One region of the Serratia sp. NA_13 genome, then DNA from elsewhere that is predicted to be linked to it. Evidence: predicted binding sites of a transcription regulator. Region 1 holds the regulator's gene; each other region holds the start of a gene.
What was found. The regulator LexA, encoded in region 1, represses DNA repair genes until DNA is damaged. The targets are predictions, from matches to a motif close to TNCTGTATGTACATACAGNA.

Region 1 (5,692 bases):
GCCGTCATGGTTTTATGCTGATTGGGCATAATCCTGCGCCGGAAATGGCCGCGTTGGCAGAGCGCTTTCAACGCTCACTTGCCGGCTAAGGATCCACTGCCTCCGGCTCTCGAAGTGTGAACATCGTCACGCTAGTGACGGACGGCAGACGGCAAACCAGTCGATTAGTGCGCCATATCAGAGGAAAAGGGGCCGACTCTCGGCGATTTGACTGAAGCATGGTAAAATCGGCTTTTTTACGTACCGGGAAATTTGCCATGAACTCAAGCACCCAGGAAAAGCTGCTGGCGCAGGCTGAACAACTCTGTCAGCAACGCAATGTGCGTCTGACACCGCAGCGGCTGGAAGTGTTACGCCTGATGGCACAGCAGCCCGGTGCCATCAGCGCTTACGATCTGCTGGATCTGCTGCGCGTCGCCGAACCTCAGGCCAAACCACCGACGGTGTACCGAGCACTGGATTTCCTGCTGGAACAAGGCTTTATTCACCGGGTGGAGTCAGCCAACAGCTACGTGCTGTGCCATCACTTCGAACAGCCGACGCATACTTCCGCGTTGTTTATCTGCGATCGCTGTGGTCAGGTGACCGAACGCACTACCGAAGGGGTCGAAGAGACACTGCAGAAACTGGCGAAGGAGTCTGGTTTTGTTCTGCGCCATAACGTGGTGGAGGCGCATGGCCTGTGTGCGGGGTGCGTTGAGGTAGAAGCCTGTGACAGCAAGCATGACTGCGGCGAACACGATCACAGCATCGCCATCAAGAAGAAATAGGTTGGGTTTTCAGGTACTTCCTTGTACCTGCAGGTTTAGCGTCAAGGGGATAAAAACGCCGGACCTTTAAAAGGTAGCTTGTGGCCGCAATCCGCTGCGGCCCAGCGCGCTACCAACGATACTTGTTGTGGTCTTCCCAGGATTTAACTTCTTTCTCGGCCGCCTCTTTCTGGTAGCCGTAACGTTCCTGAATTTTACCGACAAGCTGTTCACGTTTCCCTTCAATGACCGTCAGATCGTCATCGGTCAGCTTGCCCCACTTTTCCTTCACTTTCCCTTTAAACTGCTTCCAGTTACCGTCGGCTTGATCTTTGTTCATAACCTCTCCGTTACCTGTGATTAGTCAGTTTTAAACGCCTGTGGCCGGACTTAACTGAGTAATTATTTCGGTCAATTGACCTGAATAAAAGGATTGTCAGTTCCAATTCATTCCGCCAGCCACATGATTAACTATAGCTACAGATAGCGAAAAAAATAAAAACTCAGGATAAAAATTCACAAAAACAATAAAACACAGTAAAAACACCAAAATAACAGCAAGTAAGCGGAAACAATTTCGCTCAAGAAAATGTAACTTAATATGAATTAAAATATAAATAAAACTAATGATTAATCATTTTTGATTGCGCCACATCCGCTGCAAACCAGGTCCCTCGCACCCTGTGGCAATGCCAAATCCACCCGAGAGCAAGACCACGTAACGCAAGAAATACCGCCAACGCCAGCCACAATCCATGGTTGCCTAATACAGGCAAGGTAAACAGCGTCAGCCCATAACCGGCGGCGGCTACTGCCATGCTGTTACGCATTTCTGCGCCGCGGGTGGCCCCAATAAACATGCCGTCCAACAAATAGCACCATACTCCCACCAATGGCAGCACTACCTGCCACGGCAGATAGTGGCTCGCCAGCGCGCGCAGTTCCGGTAAAGAGGTCAACGCCGCTATAATTTGCGGCCCGGCAACGGCATAGAGCAGCCCAAAGCCCAACGCCACCAGACAGGCTTGCCGACAAGCCGCACGCCATACTTTGCGCAGTTGGCTATCGTCACGGGCTCCATAGGCATGCCCCGAATGCGCCTCTACCGCGTAGGCAAAACCGTCCAGCGCATAAGCGGTGAAGGTCAGCAAATTCATCAGCACCGCATTGACCGCGACCACCTCGCCACCAAGCCGGGCACCGAAGATGGTCAGCGAGGCAAAACACAGTTGCAGCAGCAATGAACGCAGCATAATGTCGCGATTCAACGCCAGCAGACGCCGCAAATTACCGCGCCAGGCTTGGCGCAGCATCGGCACAGAAATGCCGCGTATGCGCATCACGCGCCAGGCCAGCCATAATCCCAACAGCAGCGTGGCATATTCAGAAATGGCAGTCGCCGTAGCGGCCCCCTGCACGTTCCAGCCCAGTCCCATCACCAGCCAGATATCCAATACGATATTCAACAGGTTGCCGACAATCAGCAGGATCACCGGTGCGCGCACATATTGCACCCCGAGCAACCAACCCAGGATAACCATATTGGCCAGTGCCGCCGGGGCACTCAGCCAACGGATCTCGAGGAATAAGCGAGCCTGTTCCAGCACCGTCCCATCGCCACCGACGATTCTTAGTGCCAACTCAATCAGCGGATAGCGCAGTAACACAATCGCCGCCCCAGCCAACACTGCCAGCAGCAACGGCTGCATAAAGGCTCGTGCCAGACCCTGCGGATTTTGCGCCCCCAACGCCTGTGCGGTCAGCCCGGTGGTACTCATACGCAGAAACAGCAACAGCATAAACAGGAAGCTGGTCGCCATGGAGCCAACCGCTACGCCCCCCAGATAGGTAGGGCTGTCGAGGTGGCCGATCACTGCGGTATCCACCAGCCCAAGCAGCGGCACGGTGATATTGGAGAAAATCATGGGCAGCGCAAGGCGCCACAGGGCTTTATCGGTATCGCTGGTGAAGGCAGAAAGCAGGCGCATAGTGAAATGTTCCCGTGTATACCCGTCATCTTTCAAGTTGCAGTGTTGTTATCTGCACTCAGTTATGTGGCCCGTCCATGGGCCACACCCCTTTGGGGCCGCTGCGAGCAGCATTCAAATCTGCTCCCGGCAGATTTGTCACCCCAGTTACTTACCTGAGTAAGCGCCTGGGGATGAGCGAGTTGGCCGCTTAGCTGCAACTTGAAAGCTATAGGGTATATAGTGAATCAGATATGACATCGCCCCAGAGCTGGGGCGACTTGAATCAGAGGACGATGTTTAGGCGCGAGGATTAAACCCAGTCGCCATTGCGGATCACACCGACCGCCAGACCTTCAATGGTGAAATTCTGCTGACGCAGATCGACCACAATCGGCTGGAATTCACTGTTTTCCGGCAACAGCTCAACCACGTTACCGTGCTTTTTCAGGCGTTTGACCGTGACTTCATCTTCAATGCGTGCCACAACCACCTGGCCATTACGCACGTCCTGAGTTTTATGCACTGCCAGCAGATCGCCGTCGAGAATACCGATGTCACGCATTGACATGCCGTTGACCCGCAGCAGGAAATCTGCGCTCGGTTTGAACAGGGAAGGATCGACCTTGTAGTGCCCTTCGATATGCTGTTGCGCCAGCAGCGGCTCACCGGCGGCGACACGGCCAATCAGCGGTAAACCCTCTTCATCTTCCATCAGCAGGCGAATGCCGCGCGAAGCGCCGGAGATAATCTCGATAACGCCTTTACGCGCCAGCGCTTTCAGATGTTCTTCTGCGGCATTTGGCGAACGGAACCCCAGACGCATGGCGATCTCGGCGCGCGTTGGCGGCATGCCAGTGGACGAAATATGATCGCGAATCAGATCATAGACCTCTTGCTGTCTGGTAGTTAGTGCTTTCATTCCGCCCCCCTGTTTGTTTATACAGTCTTGCTGTGAGTATATACAGGTAACTGCAGCTTGGGAACCGAAGAGTGAATAAAAATCAGGGATTAGCGACACGGGTCGCAATGCAATGCCGCCACTCAGGCAAAGTGCTGCCACAGCACCGAACCCCAGACGAACAGCGCCAAAATAATCGCCAGTGAGACCGCCGCCGAGCCCATATCCTTTGCCCGACCGGAAAGCTCGTGATGCTCGGTCCCCACTCGATCGACAATCGCCTCAATCGCGCTGTTGAGTATTTCGACGATCATCACCAACAGCACAGATCCGATCAGTAAAATGCGCGCTATCGCACCTACGTCCAGCCAAATCGCCAGTATGATAGCCAGCACGGTCGCCACCAATTCCTGGCGGAATGCCGCTTCGTGCTGCCAGGCAGCGGAAAAGCCTTTATAAGAGTAGCCGGCGGCTTTAATAATACGGGTCAGGCCGGTTGCTTGGTTTGCCATGTTTTTGAGTGCCTTTAGCAGAGATAAGTCATAATTAAACAGTCTAGGCCAGGAAACTCTCCCGGCTCACGGTTTTCCAACACCACAGATCTGCTACCCGGTTTCTGGTATGCTTGCGGCGCATTGCTAACAAGAGGCTTCACGTTGTTATGTCAGGTTGGCGTAAAATTTATTATAAACTATTGAATTTACCACTTAAACTGTTGGTAAGAAGTAAGGTTATCCCTTCAGATCCGGTCACGGAGTTAGGGTTGGATCCCTCACGGCCGATTTTGTATGTTTTACCTTATAATTCCAAGGCGGATTTGCTGACGCTGCGCACCCAGTGCCTGGCGCAAGATCTGCCCGATCCCCTCGATCCGCTGGAGATAGACGGCACCGTGCTGCCAAGCCACGTGTTTATTCACGACGGGCCGCGCGTATTCCGCTACTACACGCCGAAAGAAGAGTCGGTAAAGCTGTTCCACGACTATCTGGATCTGCACCGCAGTAATCCGGATCTCGACATTCAGATGCTGCCGGTTTCGGTGATGTTCGGCCGCTCTCCAGGGCGCGAAGGTCATGGTACCCCACATCTGCGTCTGCTGAACGGCGTGCAGAAATTCTTCGCCGTGCTGTGGCTCGGCCGCGACAGCTTTGTCCGTTTTTCCAATACCGTTTCGCTACGCCGCATGGCCACCGAGCACGGTACGGACAAAATCATTGCGCAGAAACTGGCTCGCGTAGCACGCATGCACTTCTCGCGTCAGCGTCTGGCCGCCGTCGGCCCAAGCCTACCTGCCCGTCAGGACCTGTTCAACAAGTTGTTGGCGTCCAAGGCGATCGAAAAAGCGGTCGAAGACGAAGCGCGCAGCAAGAAAATCTCCCACGAAAAAGCCCAGCAGAACGCCATTGCGCTGATGGAAGAGATCGCTGCCGACTTCTCTTACGAGACGGTGCGCCTTTCCGATCGCGTGCTGAGCTGGACCTGGAACCGATTGTATCAAGGCATCAACGTCACTAACGCCGAACGCGTGCGTCAGTTGGCGCAGGACGGGCACGAGATTGTTTATGTGCCCTGCCACCGCAGCCACATGGACTACCTGCTGCTGTCCTACGTGCTGTATCACCAGGGGCTGGTCCCGCCGCACATTGCTGCCGGTATCAATCTCAACTTCTGGCCGGCTGGGCCGATTTTCCGTCGCCTGGGTGCTTTCTTTATTCGCCGTACTTTCAAAGGCAACAAGCTGTACTCGACGGTATTCCGTGAATACCTCGGCGAGCTGTTTACCCGCGGTTACTCGGTGGAATACTTTGTTGAAGGCGGCCGTTCCCGCACCGGACGTTTGCTGGAGCCGAAGACCGGCACCCTGTCGATGACCATTCAGGCGATGCTGCGCGGCGGTAGCCGTCCTATCACCCTGGTGCCGATTTACATCGGTTACGAACACGTAATGGAAGTGGGCACCTACGCCAAAGAGTTGCGTGGCGCGACCAAGGAAAAAGAGAGCCTGCTGCAGATGCTGCGCGGCCTGCGTAAGCTGCGCAATCTCGGCCAAGGTTACGTCAACTTCGGTGATCCAC
Region 2 (5,692 bases), on a different contig from region 1:
GGAGTCTCGCATGTCCCAATCTGACGTTTTTCATCTCGGCCTCACTAAAAACGATTTACAAGGGGCCCAGCTTGCCATCGTTCCTGGCGATCCACAGCGCGTAGAGAAAATTGCCAAGCTGATGGAAAATCCGGTGCATCTGGCTTCCCATCGTGAATTTACTTCCTGGCGCGCAGAGCTGGACGGCAAGGCGGTGATCGTCTGCTCTACCGGCATCGGCGGCCCGTCTACCTCTATTGCCGTTGAAGAACTGGCGCAATTGGGGATCCGTACCTTCCTGCGTATCGGCACCACCGGTGCGATCCAGTCGAACATCAATGTTGGCGATGTCCTGGTCACCACCGCGGCGGTTCGCCTTGACGGTGCCAGCCTGCATTTCGCCCCGATGGAGTTCCCGGCCGTGGCCGACTTTGCCTGTACCACGGCACTGGTCGAAGCCGCCAAGGCTGCCGGTGCCACCACGCACATTGGCGTGACCGCCTCTTCCGATACCTTCTACCCTGGCCAGGAACGTTACGATACCTTCTCCGGCCGCGTTGTCAGCCGCTTCAAAGGCTCGATGGAAGAATGGCAGTCGATGGGCGTGATGAACTATGAAATGGAGTCCGCTACCTTGCTGACCATGTGTGCCAGCCAGGGCCTGCGTGCCGGTATGGTTGCCGGTGTGATTGTTAACCGCACCCAGCAGGAAATCCCGAACGCAGAAACTATGAAAAACACTGAAAGCAAAGCGGTGCAGATCGTAGTTGATGCGGCGCGCCGCCTGCTGTAATTATCTCGTAGTTCGACGGGGCGCCGACGCGGCCCGTTTCTCCATTCAGCCGTAATCTGTTACGGTTAATCTCATCAGCGCCATCTTTCTGGCCGCCTCTTTATCCGCTGAGCCCGGTTTTTCCGCTGCTCTCAGGTTGCGTTTTACAGACAATAACCACGAGGACGTCTATGACTGCCCAGATCCTGCTTCACCCTTCATTGGCGCCGCTTGATGGCGGCATTAACTTTCGCGATCTTGGCGGAAACAGTGTCGCCGACGGCCGCCGTATCAAGCGCGGTTTGTTGTTCCGGTCCGGTTCACTGGAGCGTCTGACCGAAGACGACTGCACCTTCCTGGCCGGTGTGCCGGTGCGTTCGGTACTCGATTACCGGGATGCCGATGAAGTTCAGGCCAAGCCAGACATCCTGTGGAGTGGTGCCGATTACCATCATTTCCCAGCCAACCCGTTGAGCAATGAAGTGAATGCCAATCTGGAAAAGTTGACCAGTGATACGTTGGCCGGCTTCGACGCTCAGGCTTTTATGCTGGAACTGTACCGTCGGTTGCCTTTCGGTAATGCGGCGTATAAACAGTTGGTCCAATTGCTGAGCAATGTCGATAACGGAGCCATCGTCCAGCACTGCGCGGTAGGTAAAGACCGCACCGGGATAGGATCGGCGCTGGTGTTGTTTGCTCTGGGAGCGGATGAGGCGACGGTAGTGGAAGATTACCTACTGACCGAAACCACGCTGGCGACCTTCCGCGAGCAGATGCTGGATCAATTGTCGATTCGCCTGAGCGCCCCGGCACTGGGGCAATTTACCTACGTGCTCAGCGCCCGTGAAGAATTCCTGATGACCGCCCTGAGCTGCATCCGTGACCAATACGGTTCAACCGATCGCTGGCTGGAAGCCGAGTACGGCCTGGGCCAAAATCAGCGTGAAGTGTTGCAGGCGTTTTACCTCGAGTAAACTGCACGGGTGTTTAGCCGGGGTTTAATCGGCCCCGGCCGGCATTGCGTATCCTTGGGACCATAAATCCCGCATCAGGAGCCCATATTGAGCCTCAATGACATTATCCACTGGGTCAGCGACACCGTGCGGCAGCATGAAGCCTGGGCCATCCCGATTATTTTCTTCCTGGCGTTCGGCGAATCGTTGGCGTTCCTGTCGCTGCTGTTGCCGGCCACGGTGATTTTGCTGGCGCTGGGAGCCTTGATCGGCGAAAGCGGCATTGCATTCTGGCCTATCTGGGCCGCTGCTGCTGCCGGGGCCTTTTTCGGCGACTGGCTCTCTTACTGGATTGGCTATCACTACCAAGACCGGGTGGCACATATGTGGCCCCTTTCCCGCAATCCACAGCTACTCACGCGTGGCCATGCGTTTTTTGAACGCTGGGGCGTACTGGGCATTTTCATCGGTCGCTTCTTCGGCCCGTTGCGTGCCGTGGTGCCGTTGGTCGGTGGCATTTGCGGCATGCCCCAACGTTATTTCCAGGTAGCGAATATTACTTCGGCGATGATCTGGGCGTTCGGCATGCTCGCGCCGGGGGCGTTTGGCATCAAGTGGTTAAGCCAGTGGTTTGGCTAGTTCTGGTCTGACTTGCGTAGCGTTTCGCAATTTTGCGCCGTCGAGGTAAAAACAGACTGGACATCCATACAGCATCCCCTTAACGTGACGGGCAACAGGCGCATAAAACGCCGGAACGATCAGGTGTAACAGGAGGCAGGGTGGATACCAGTTTGGTTTACGGTATGGGCGGGGTGGCAATTGGCCTGCTGCTGGGCTGGCTAATTGCCAGTCTGCGCGTGCAGCAGACGCATGCACAGCATGAAACCGAGCTACGTCTGCTGGAACAATCGCTGCAACAGGCGCAGCAGGAAACAGCAGCCCGGCAAGAAACGCTGCAGCGTAATGAACAACAAATGCGGCAAACCGATCTGGAACTGCGTAATTTGCACAGCCAGCTGGCTGCCGGGCACGAAAAACTTCAACAGCTCAATCACTGGCGCAACGAATGCGAGTTACTGAATCAGGAACTACGCGCCCAGCGTGAGGTTAACAGCGCTCAGGAGGCCGAGCTGCGTGAGGTGACTATCCGTCTGGAAGAAACCCGTATGGCGGCAGAAGAGAAACAGCGTCTGCTGATTAACAGTGAACAGCGCCTCACCACCCAATTTGAAAATTTGGCCAACCGCATTTTTGAACACAGCGGGCGCAAGGTTGACGAGCAGAATAAGCAAAGTCTGGACCGCCTGTTACTGCCGCTGCGTGAGCAACTTGATGGATTCCGCCGCCAGGTGCAGGACAGTTTTGGCCAGGAAGCGCGTGAACGCCATACGCTGACTCACGAAATACGTAACCTGCAGCAGCTCAATGCACAAATGGCGCGCGAGGCGATTAACCTCACCAAGGCCCTGAAAGGGGATAATAAAACTCAGGGTAACTGGGGTGAGGTGGTGTTAAGTCGGGTACTGGAGGCCTCCGGCCTGCGTGAAGGGCACGAATACGAAACCCAGGTCAATGTGCGGCTGGATCATCAGAGCCGTATGCAGCCCGACGTCATTGTTCGTTTGCCGCAGGGGAAGGACGTGGTCATCGATGCGAAAATGTCGCTGGTGGCCTATGAACGTTACTTCAACAGTGAAGATGAAGTGGAACGCGAGGCGGCGCTGAGTGAGCATATTGGCTCGCTGCGTGGCCATATCCGCCTGTTGGGCCGCAAGGATTACCAGCAGTTGCCCGGCTTGCGTTCGCTGGACTACGTACTGATGTTTATTCCGGTCGAGCCGGCTTTCCTGTTGGCCATTGACCGTGAACCGGAGCTGATCAGCGAAGCGCTCAAACACAATATCATGCTGGTCAGTCCGACCACCTTGCTGGTGGCGTTGCGTACCATCACCAACCTTTGGCGCTATGAGCATCAAAGCCAGAATGCCCAACGCATTGCCGACAGAGCGGCGCGGTTGTATGACAAAATGCGGCTGTTTGTTGACGACATGTCGGCGCTGGGGCAGAGCCTGGACAAGGCCCAGGGGAGTTATCGCCAGGCGATGAATAAACTGAGCGAAGGCCGTGGTAATCTTATTGGCCAGACCGAGGGGTTCCGCGCGTTGGGGGTTGAGGTGAAAAGACCGATTAACCCGCTGCTGGCTCAGCAGGCCAGTGCGCAGCATGATGAAGAATTCGAGACGGCGGGCCTTGATGAAGTTGACGCGTTGCCCGGGGCGGAAGACGACGACTCCGCAGAGGAACCCCGCTCCGCATCGCAGGCATGACAGCTGCGGCGAGGTGGGGTATTGCGTAGGGTTCTGGTACACTCATCCACACTAAATTGACTGAATAGCAGGCAGGACAATGGCAGATCAACCGCAGGAAACCACCGACTTCGGTTTTCGCACCGTAGCTAGAGACGAGAAGCAGGCCATGGTGGCAGACGTTTTTCATTCGGTAGCTGCAAAGTATGACGTGATGAACGACCTGATGTCGTTTGGTATCCACCGAATCTGGAAGCGTTTTACCATTGACTGCAGCGGCGTTCGCCGTGGGCAGCGGGTGTTGGATCTGGCCGGTGGTACCGGTGACCTGGCCGCCAAGTTCTCCCGCATGGTCGGCGAGCAGGGGCAGGTGGTACTGGCGGACATTAACGATTCCATGCTGAAGATGGGGCGCGAGAAGCTGCGTGACCGCGGCATTATTGGCAACGTCAACTATGTGCAGGCCAATGCCGAGGCGCTGCCGTTCCCGGATAACTATTTTGACTGCATTACCATTTCCTTCGGCCTGCGTAACGTGACCGACAAGGACAAAGCGCTGCGTTCCATGTTCCGCGTGCTTAAGCCGGGCGGCCGTTTGCTGGTGCTGGAGTTCTCCAAACCGCTGCTGGCGCCGTTAAGTAAAGCCTATGACGCTTACTCGTTCCACGTGCTGCCGAAAATCGGTGAGCTGGTGGTGAAGGATCCGGAAAGTTACCGCTATTTGGCTGAGTCGATCCGCATGCATCCCGATCAGGAAACCCTGAAAGGCATGATGGGGGCTGCCGGCTTTGACAACGTGACCTATTTTAACCTGACCGGCGGTATTGTGGCCCTGCATCGCGGCTTCAAGTTCTGATATGGACATGCCGATGCTGTTAACCCCGTTGTTGACCGGCGTGCTGGAAACATCGCTCAATAGCCTGTTGTTCCGCGATCGCAGCATGAAAGCCGCCCGTTTGCGCCTGGCAGGTAAGGTCTTGCGTATTGAATTGCAAGAGCTTTCCTCACCGCTGGTGTTGCTGTTCAGTGAGCAGCGTGTTGATGTGCTTGGTCAGTCTGAAGATACCGCCGACTGCACGGTGCGCAGCTGCATCTCGGTGTTGCTGAAGCTGCGGGATCGCCAGCAACTTTCGCCATTGATGCGTAGCGGTGAGCTGATCGTCGAAGGGGATATTCAGGTGGTTCAGCAACTGGTTGGGCTGCTCGATCTGGCAGAGTGGGATCCGGCTGAATGGTTGGCCCCCTACATCGGTGATATTGCCGCGCAGGGTATTACGCAGGTGCTCGGTAAGGGCGCGAACCTGCTGAAGACCGGCTTCCAGCGTCAACAGCATTATGTAGCGGAAACGCTGACGGAAGAGTGGCGCGTGGCACCAGGCCCACTGGAAGTTGTGTGGTTCAACGAGGAAGTTGATGCCACCGTTCGCAACCTCGAAGCGCTGATTGCTCGCATGGACAAGTTGGAGGGTAAACGATGACCCCTGGCGAACTACGCCGCCTGTATTTGATCGTCCGCGTTTTTCTCAGCTATGGCCTGGATGAATTGATCCCCCAGATGCGCTTGACGTTGCCGCTGCGCGTGGGGCGCCGTCTGCTGTTCTGGATGCCAAACCGCCATGCGGATAAACCTCTGGGTGAGCGTCTGCGTTTGGCCTTGCAGGAGCTGGGTCCGGTATGGATCA
Region 3 (5,692 bases), on a different contig from region 1:
TGGGCGTAGGGGCAGCAGCCTATTCACCTGCCAAGTACGGCATTCTGGGGGAAATCACCAGCGGTGAAAAGCTGGTCAAGGCCAACGGCCTGATGGAGGCTTCCACCATCGCCGCGATCCTGATTGGTTCGGTGGCCGGCGGCATACTGGCCGACTGGCACATTGTGGCGGCGCTGGCGGTGTGTGCGGTGGTCTACGCTGCGGCGGTGATAGCCAACTTGTATATTCCACGCTTGCCGGCGGCACATCCCGCCGTTTCCTGGACACCGCGTGCTATGACACGGGCTTTCTTCAATGCCTGTGTGGTGCTGTGGCGCGATGGACAGACGCGTTTCTCCTTGATCGGTACCAGCCTGTTCTGGGGGGCCGGGGTCACGCTGCGCTTCCTGTTGGTGCTGTGGGTGCCGGTGGCACTCGGTATTGCTGACAACGCTACGCCGACGTTGCTCAATGCGATGGTGGCAGTCGGGATAGTGATAGGCGCCGGGGCTGCCGCGCGTTTCGTCACGCTGGAGACGGTGAAGCGCTGCATGCCTGCCGGGATCCTGATCGGCGTGGCGGTGGCGATATTCGCGCTGCAAACCACTCTGTTTAACGCTTATGCGCTGTTGTTGATTATCGGTGTATTGGGCGGCTTTTTTGTGGTACCGCTGAATGCGCTGTTGCAGGAACGGGGCAAAAATTCGGTGGGGGCGGGCAATGCGATCGCGGTACAGAACCTGGGGGAGAACACCGCCATGTTGCTGATGCTCGGATTGTATTCGCTGGCCGTTAAAGTCAGTGTGCCGGTGGTCGGCGTGGGGATTGGTTTTGGCGTAGTGTTTGCGCTGGCGATTAGCGCGCTGTGGCTGTCGCAGCGGTGGGCAAAATAAATAACGAACGGGGCGCGGTTTTGAACTGCGCCCCGTGTTTTTATGGTGCCGGAATAGTAAAGCGGGTGTGGATCTCTTCCAACGCCTGCAGTACGTCTTCATTCAATACCACATCGAAACTGTCGATGTTGGTTTTCAGCTGTTCCAGCGTGGTTGCACCCAGCAGAGTACTGGCAACGAACGGCTGCTGGCGCACAAACGCCAGTGCCATCTGCGACGGATCCAACCCGTGCTTTTTAGCTAATGCGACATACTCGGCAATCGCCAACTGAGTTTGTGGCGCAGAGTAGCGGTTAAAGCGCGTGAATAACGTGTTGCGCGCACCGGCCGGTTTGGCACCGTTGAGATACTTGCCGCTCAGGGTGCCGAATGCCAGGCTGGAATAGGCCAACAGTTCTACCCCTTCGTGCTGGCTGATCTCCGCCAGGCCAATCTCAAAACTGCGGTTCAGCAGGCTATAGGGATTTTGAATCGAAACGATACGCGGCAACTCGTGTTTTTCAGCCAGTTGCAGGTAACGCATTACGCCCCATGGCGTTTCGTTAGACACCCCGATATAGCGGATTTTACCGGCACGCACCTGTTCGGTCAGCGCTTCCAGAGTTTCCAGCAGCGTAACGGTAGCTTTATCGTCGGTGTATTGATAATTGAGCTTGCCGAAGTAGTTGGTTGGACGTTGTGGCCAGTGCAGTTGGTAGAGATCGAGATAATCGGTGTTGAGTCGTTTCAGGCTGGCATCCAGCGCGACACGAATATTTTTGCGATCCAGCGCCTGCTGTGGGCGAATGCTGCTGTCGGTGCCGCGCACCGGCCCGGCAATCTTGCTGGCCAGCACTAGCTTCTCACGGTTGCCGCGTGCCTTGATCCAACTGCCGATGTATTGCTCGGTCAGCCCCTGGGTTTCAGGACGAGGCGGTACCGGGTACATCTCTGCGGTGTCGATCAGGTTGACGCCAGCGGCTAATGCATAGTCGAGTTGCGCATGGGCATCGGCTTCACTGTTCTGTTCGCCAAAGGTCATGGTGCCCAGTCCCAGCACGCTCACTTCTAAAGAACTGTGGGGAATACGGTGGTATTGCATTAACGGCCTTCCTTTCATGTTAGCGCTTACGGGCTGAACCGCCCGGTGAAACAGGAGCCAAATGGCAGGCTGTGGCAAACAACCCGCAAGGCGGTGATATCGCCTTTGCCGACTATAACCAAGCCGAGAAGATGGGGGAAGTGGATTAAGTGCGGGGAAGGCTATCACGCAATACGAGAGCGATAGCCGACGGGGAGTTTAACGTTCGATAACCTGTGAAACCTGATCGCCGTTGATTTGGCGGCTGTTGCCTTTTTCATCTTTATAGCTGATCAGGCCGGTATCTTTATCAATCTCCGGCTTACCCTGAGTCAGGATCATATTGCCGTCTTTGGTTGCCATCACGTAATCGCTGGAACATCCCGCCAAACCGGCGGCGATGATCAACGCAGACACTGCCATTACCCACTTTTTCATCCTGCGGATCCTCAGTTATATATGCAAAAAAGAAGCTTCTTTTAAGATTAGCAAAATATGTATGCGTCGTGTTTCGGATAAATCTTTATCTTGATAAGGGAAAGTGACATTGAAACAGGGCTGCAGAAAATAATAACGGGAGTGGCTGGCGCGCACTCCCGTGGGGAATTATTCAGAGACGGTATTTTTCTTGCTGCGCATCAGGTTGAGTGCTTCGACCGACATTGAGAAGAACATCGCAAAATAGATATAGCCTTTCGGTACATGTATCTGGAAGCTTTCCAGCATCAGGGTGAAGCCCACCAGGATCAGGAACGCCAACGCCAGCATTTTCACCGAAGGGTGGCGGTTAACGAACTCGCCAATAGGTCGGGCGGCAAACATCATGACGCCAACGGCAATCACCACCGCCGCCATCATAATAAACAGATGGTCGGACAGGCCTACCGCGGTAATCACCGAGTCCAGGCTGAAAATAATATCCAGCAGCATAATCTGCACGATGGCGCCAAAGAAGCCGTGCACCTTCGTGTTGTGTTCTTCCTCTGAACCTTCGATGGTTTCATGGATCTCTTTACTGGCTTTCCAAATCAGGAACAGCCCACCCAGCAGCAGGATCAGATCGCGTGCCGAGATACTGTGGTCCATGATGCTAAACAGCGGGTGGGTCAGACGGATCACCCAGGCGATAGAGGCCAGCAGCCCCAGACGCATTATCATTGCGCCGGCCAGCCCGATGCGGCGAGCCTTGTTCTGCTGCGCTTTCGGTAGCTTGGACACCACCAGCGAAAGGAAAATGATGTTATCGATACCCAGAATGATCTCAAGAATGGTCAGCGTACCTAACGCTAACCAGGCATTGGGATCCATAATCCACTCAAACATTGTCGAGCCACACCTTAATAAAAAACAAAGGCTGAATTATACGCGTTTATTGAGACAGCGACACTGTTAGCTAAACGCCACCTAAACAAAAGGGGTCAAACTAAGAAATGTCTTGCCAATAATGCGCCGGTGAAGCTTTTTTTCAGATAAAAGCCGCGCGGCAATGTAAGGATTGGCTGACCCTGTTCGCCGATAGCTTCGGTCAGGGCCTTACTGTTGGCGGCTTTGGGACGCAGTTGCAGCACTTCACCGTGGCGGGCGGTGATCCGCTCTACGTGGCCGAGCACGATCAAATCCATCAGTTCCTCCCAGTCGCGGCGCAGCATCTCTTCTTCTTCGGCGTTTGGGCTCCACAACAGCGGTGAGCCGATACGGCGCTGCGCCAACGGGATTTGTCGCTCGCCTTCTACCGGGATCCACAGCACCCGCGCCAGCTTATGGCGTACATGACTGCTGGCCCAGGTGACACCGCTGTTGCCGGTTAAGGGGGCTACGCAGACGAAGGTGGTTTCCAGCGGTTTGCCGGCGGCGTCTATCGGGATGGTTTTTAGCTCGATGCCCAGCTCGGGGAAATCCTGTTCCGGTTTGCTGCCCGCCATGGCACCAAGATACTGCTCCAGCAGCATGCCAACCCAGCCTTTATCACGTTTCAGATCCCTGGGGATAGCCAACCGCGCACCTTCGGCCAGTTCGCCCAGATGACAGCCGGCAAGCCGTTGTGCTCTTTCAAACAGCTGTTGTTCGTTTTCTGGAGGAGGGGGCAAAGGAGAGAAAAACGCCATAATACAAGCCTGTTAGATTTGGTTGAAAAACGTACTGTATTTGTCCACAGAGAACTTTGGCCGGAAAGGACTGGGGAAAAGAATAATAGTAGCATGATTTTCCATGACTTTTTCTCTCCCCCCCGGTAAAGGAAAAATTCCGACTGACGCTTGTGCACCTGTAGCCACCGACAATAAACAGGATCTTACACCTATTTATCCACAGATTTATGGGATAACCCAAATTTTTACCGATCACTGGTTCGATTTACAGCCTTGACGCAGGCACTTTTTTGCGAAATTGTCCGTTTTGTGCGTAACTCATACGGATAATCTGTGGATAAAAACGACGTTGGTGGATCTTTCACCAGGGTAAGATCCTAAACGGACATAGATCACGTTTTGGCTCTGTGTAGGGCTGCTTAGGGTTGTATATGTATATGTTTTTAAATATTTAATTTGATTTTTATATTTCCGGGGTTTTTAGGCTCACCAGAGTTTTACCGGCTTATCCCTTGAGTTCTTCACATACCTATCCACAGAAAAAGTGAATAAAACCCGGTGTAAATCCTTCCGCATGTTTATAACTTTGCCATTATCTGTGAGTTATCCCAATGTTATCCGGTTTGCAGCGCCGCAAAGCAGTGGTTTACCGCCTGTAGCTTGTGTGAAACAATCAGGGTATCTATGCGAATTTAAGCTTATCGAGGTAGTCCGGTGATCGATGATGATGGCTACCGCCCGAATGTTGGTATCGTAATCTGTAATCGTCAGGGGCAAGTCCTGTGGGCTCGCCGTTACGGTCAACACTCCTGGCAGTTTCCCCAAGGTGGGATTAACCCTGGTGAAACCGCAGAACAGGCAATGTACCGTGAGCTGTTCGAAGAAGTGGGACTGAGTAAAAAGGATGTCCGTATCCTGGCCTCAACCCGCAACTGGTTGCGCTATAAATTGCCAAAACGTTTGGTGCGTTGGGACACAAAGCCGGTTTGTATCGGCCAAAAGCAGAAATGGTTTCTGTTGCAGTTAATGTGCAATGACGCTGATATCAATATGCAACGCAGCAGCACGCCGGAGTTTGACGGCTGGCGCTGGGTGAGTTTTTGGTATCCGGTGCGCCAGGTGGTGTCGTTCAAACGCGACGTTTACCGCCGGGTGATGAAAGAATTCGCCGTCACCGTGATGCCGATGCAGGAGCAGGCAGCACAGCGGCAGACCCCCGCTTATCGCCGGAAGAGAGGTTAAGTTAAGCCGACTATGCTCACGCGCTTGCGAGAAATTGTTGAGAAGGTGGCCGCGGCGGCCAGCCTGACAGATGCGCTGGATCTTTTGGTCAATGAAACCTGTCTGGCAATGGATACAGAAGTCTGTTCCATCTACCTGGCGGACAACGACCGCCGCTGCTATTACCTGATGGCGACACGCGGGTTAAAAAAACCGCGTGGGCGCGCTATCGCACTGGCATTTGATGAAGGCATTGTCGGATTGGTCGGACGCCTTGCGGAGCCGATTAACCTGGCAGACGCGCAGAGCCACCCCAGCTTCAAATACATTCCCCAGGTGAAAGAGGATCGTTTCCGATCCTTCCTCGGCGTGCCGATCATTCATCGTCGCCAGTTGCTGGGGGTATTGGTGGTGCAGCAGCGTGAGCTGCGCCAGTTTGACGAAAGCGAAGA

Region 2: rmuC (DNA recombination protein RmuC) is a predicted target of LexA. The motif match lies at 2,398-2,417, and genes of this name have one in related genera.
Region 3: mutH (DNA mismatch repair endonuclease MutH) is a predicted target of LexA. The motif match lies at 4,070-4,089, and genes of this name have one in related genera.

Annotation. Positions count from the first base shown of each region.
Region 1 covers NZ_JBQZFV010000005.1:53,223-58,914, reverse strand. The annotation lists gene ACUTSU_RS10060 (hypothetical protein) at 1-31, shown strand, start outside; gene zur (zinc uptake transcriptional repressor Zur) at 258-770, shown strand; gene ACUTSU_RS10050 (CsbD family protein) at 880-1,089, opposite strand; gene dinF (MATE family efflux transporter DinF) at 1,373-2,737, opposite strand; gene lexA (transcriptional repressor LexA) at 3,030-3,638, opposite strand; gene ACUTSU_RS10035 (diacylglycerol kinase) at 3,761-4,129, opposite strand; gene plsB (glycerol-3-phosphate 1-O-acyltransferase PlsB) at 4,279-5,692, shown strand, end outside.
Region 2 covers NZ_JBQZFV010000011.1:17,134-22,825, reverse strand. The annotation lists gene udp (uridine phosphorylase) at 11-772, shown strand; gene ACUTSU_RS15495 (tyrosine-protein phosphatase) at 943-1,725, shown strand; gene ACUTSU_RS15490 (DedA family protein) at 1,813-2,343, shown strand; gene rmuC (DNA recombination protein RmuC) at 2,484-4,031, shown strand; gene ubiE (bifunctional demethylmenaquinone methyltransferase/2-methoxy-6-polyprenyl-1,4-benzoquinol methylase UbiE) at 4,111-4,866, shown strand; gene ubiJ (ubiquinone biosynthesis protein UbiJ) at 4,880-5,488, shown strand; gene ubiB (ubiquinone biosynthesis regulatory protein kinase UbiB) at 5,485-5,692, shown strand, end outside.
Region 3 covers NZ_JBQZFV010000010.1:100,666-106,357, forward strand. The annotation lists gene lplT (lysophospholipid transporter LplT) at 1-872, shown strand, start outside; gene ACUTSU_RS15010 (NADP(H)-dependent aldo-keto reductase) at 913-1,953, opposite strand; gene ACUTSU_RS15015 (YgdI/YgdR family lipoprotein) at 2,152-2,370, opposite strand; gene ACUTSU_RS15020 (TerC family protein) at 2,539-3,255, opposite strand; gene mutH (DNA mismatch repair endonuclease MutH) at 3,351-4,037, opposite strand; gene rppH (RNA pyrophosphohydrolase) at 4,734-5,261, shown strand; gene ptsP (phosphoenolpyruvate--protein phosphotransferase) at 5,274-5,692, shown strand, end outside.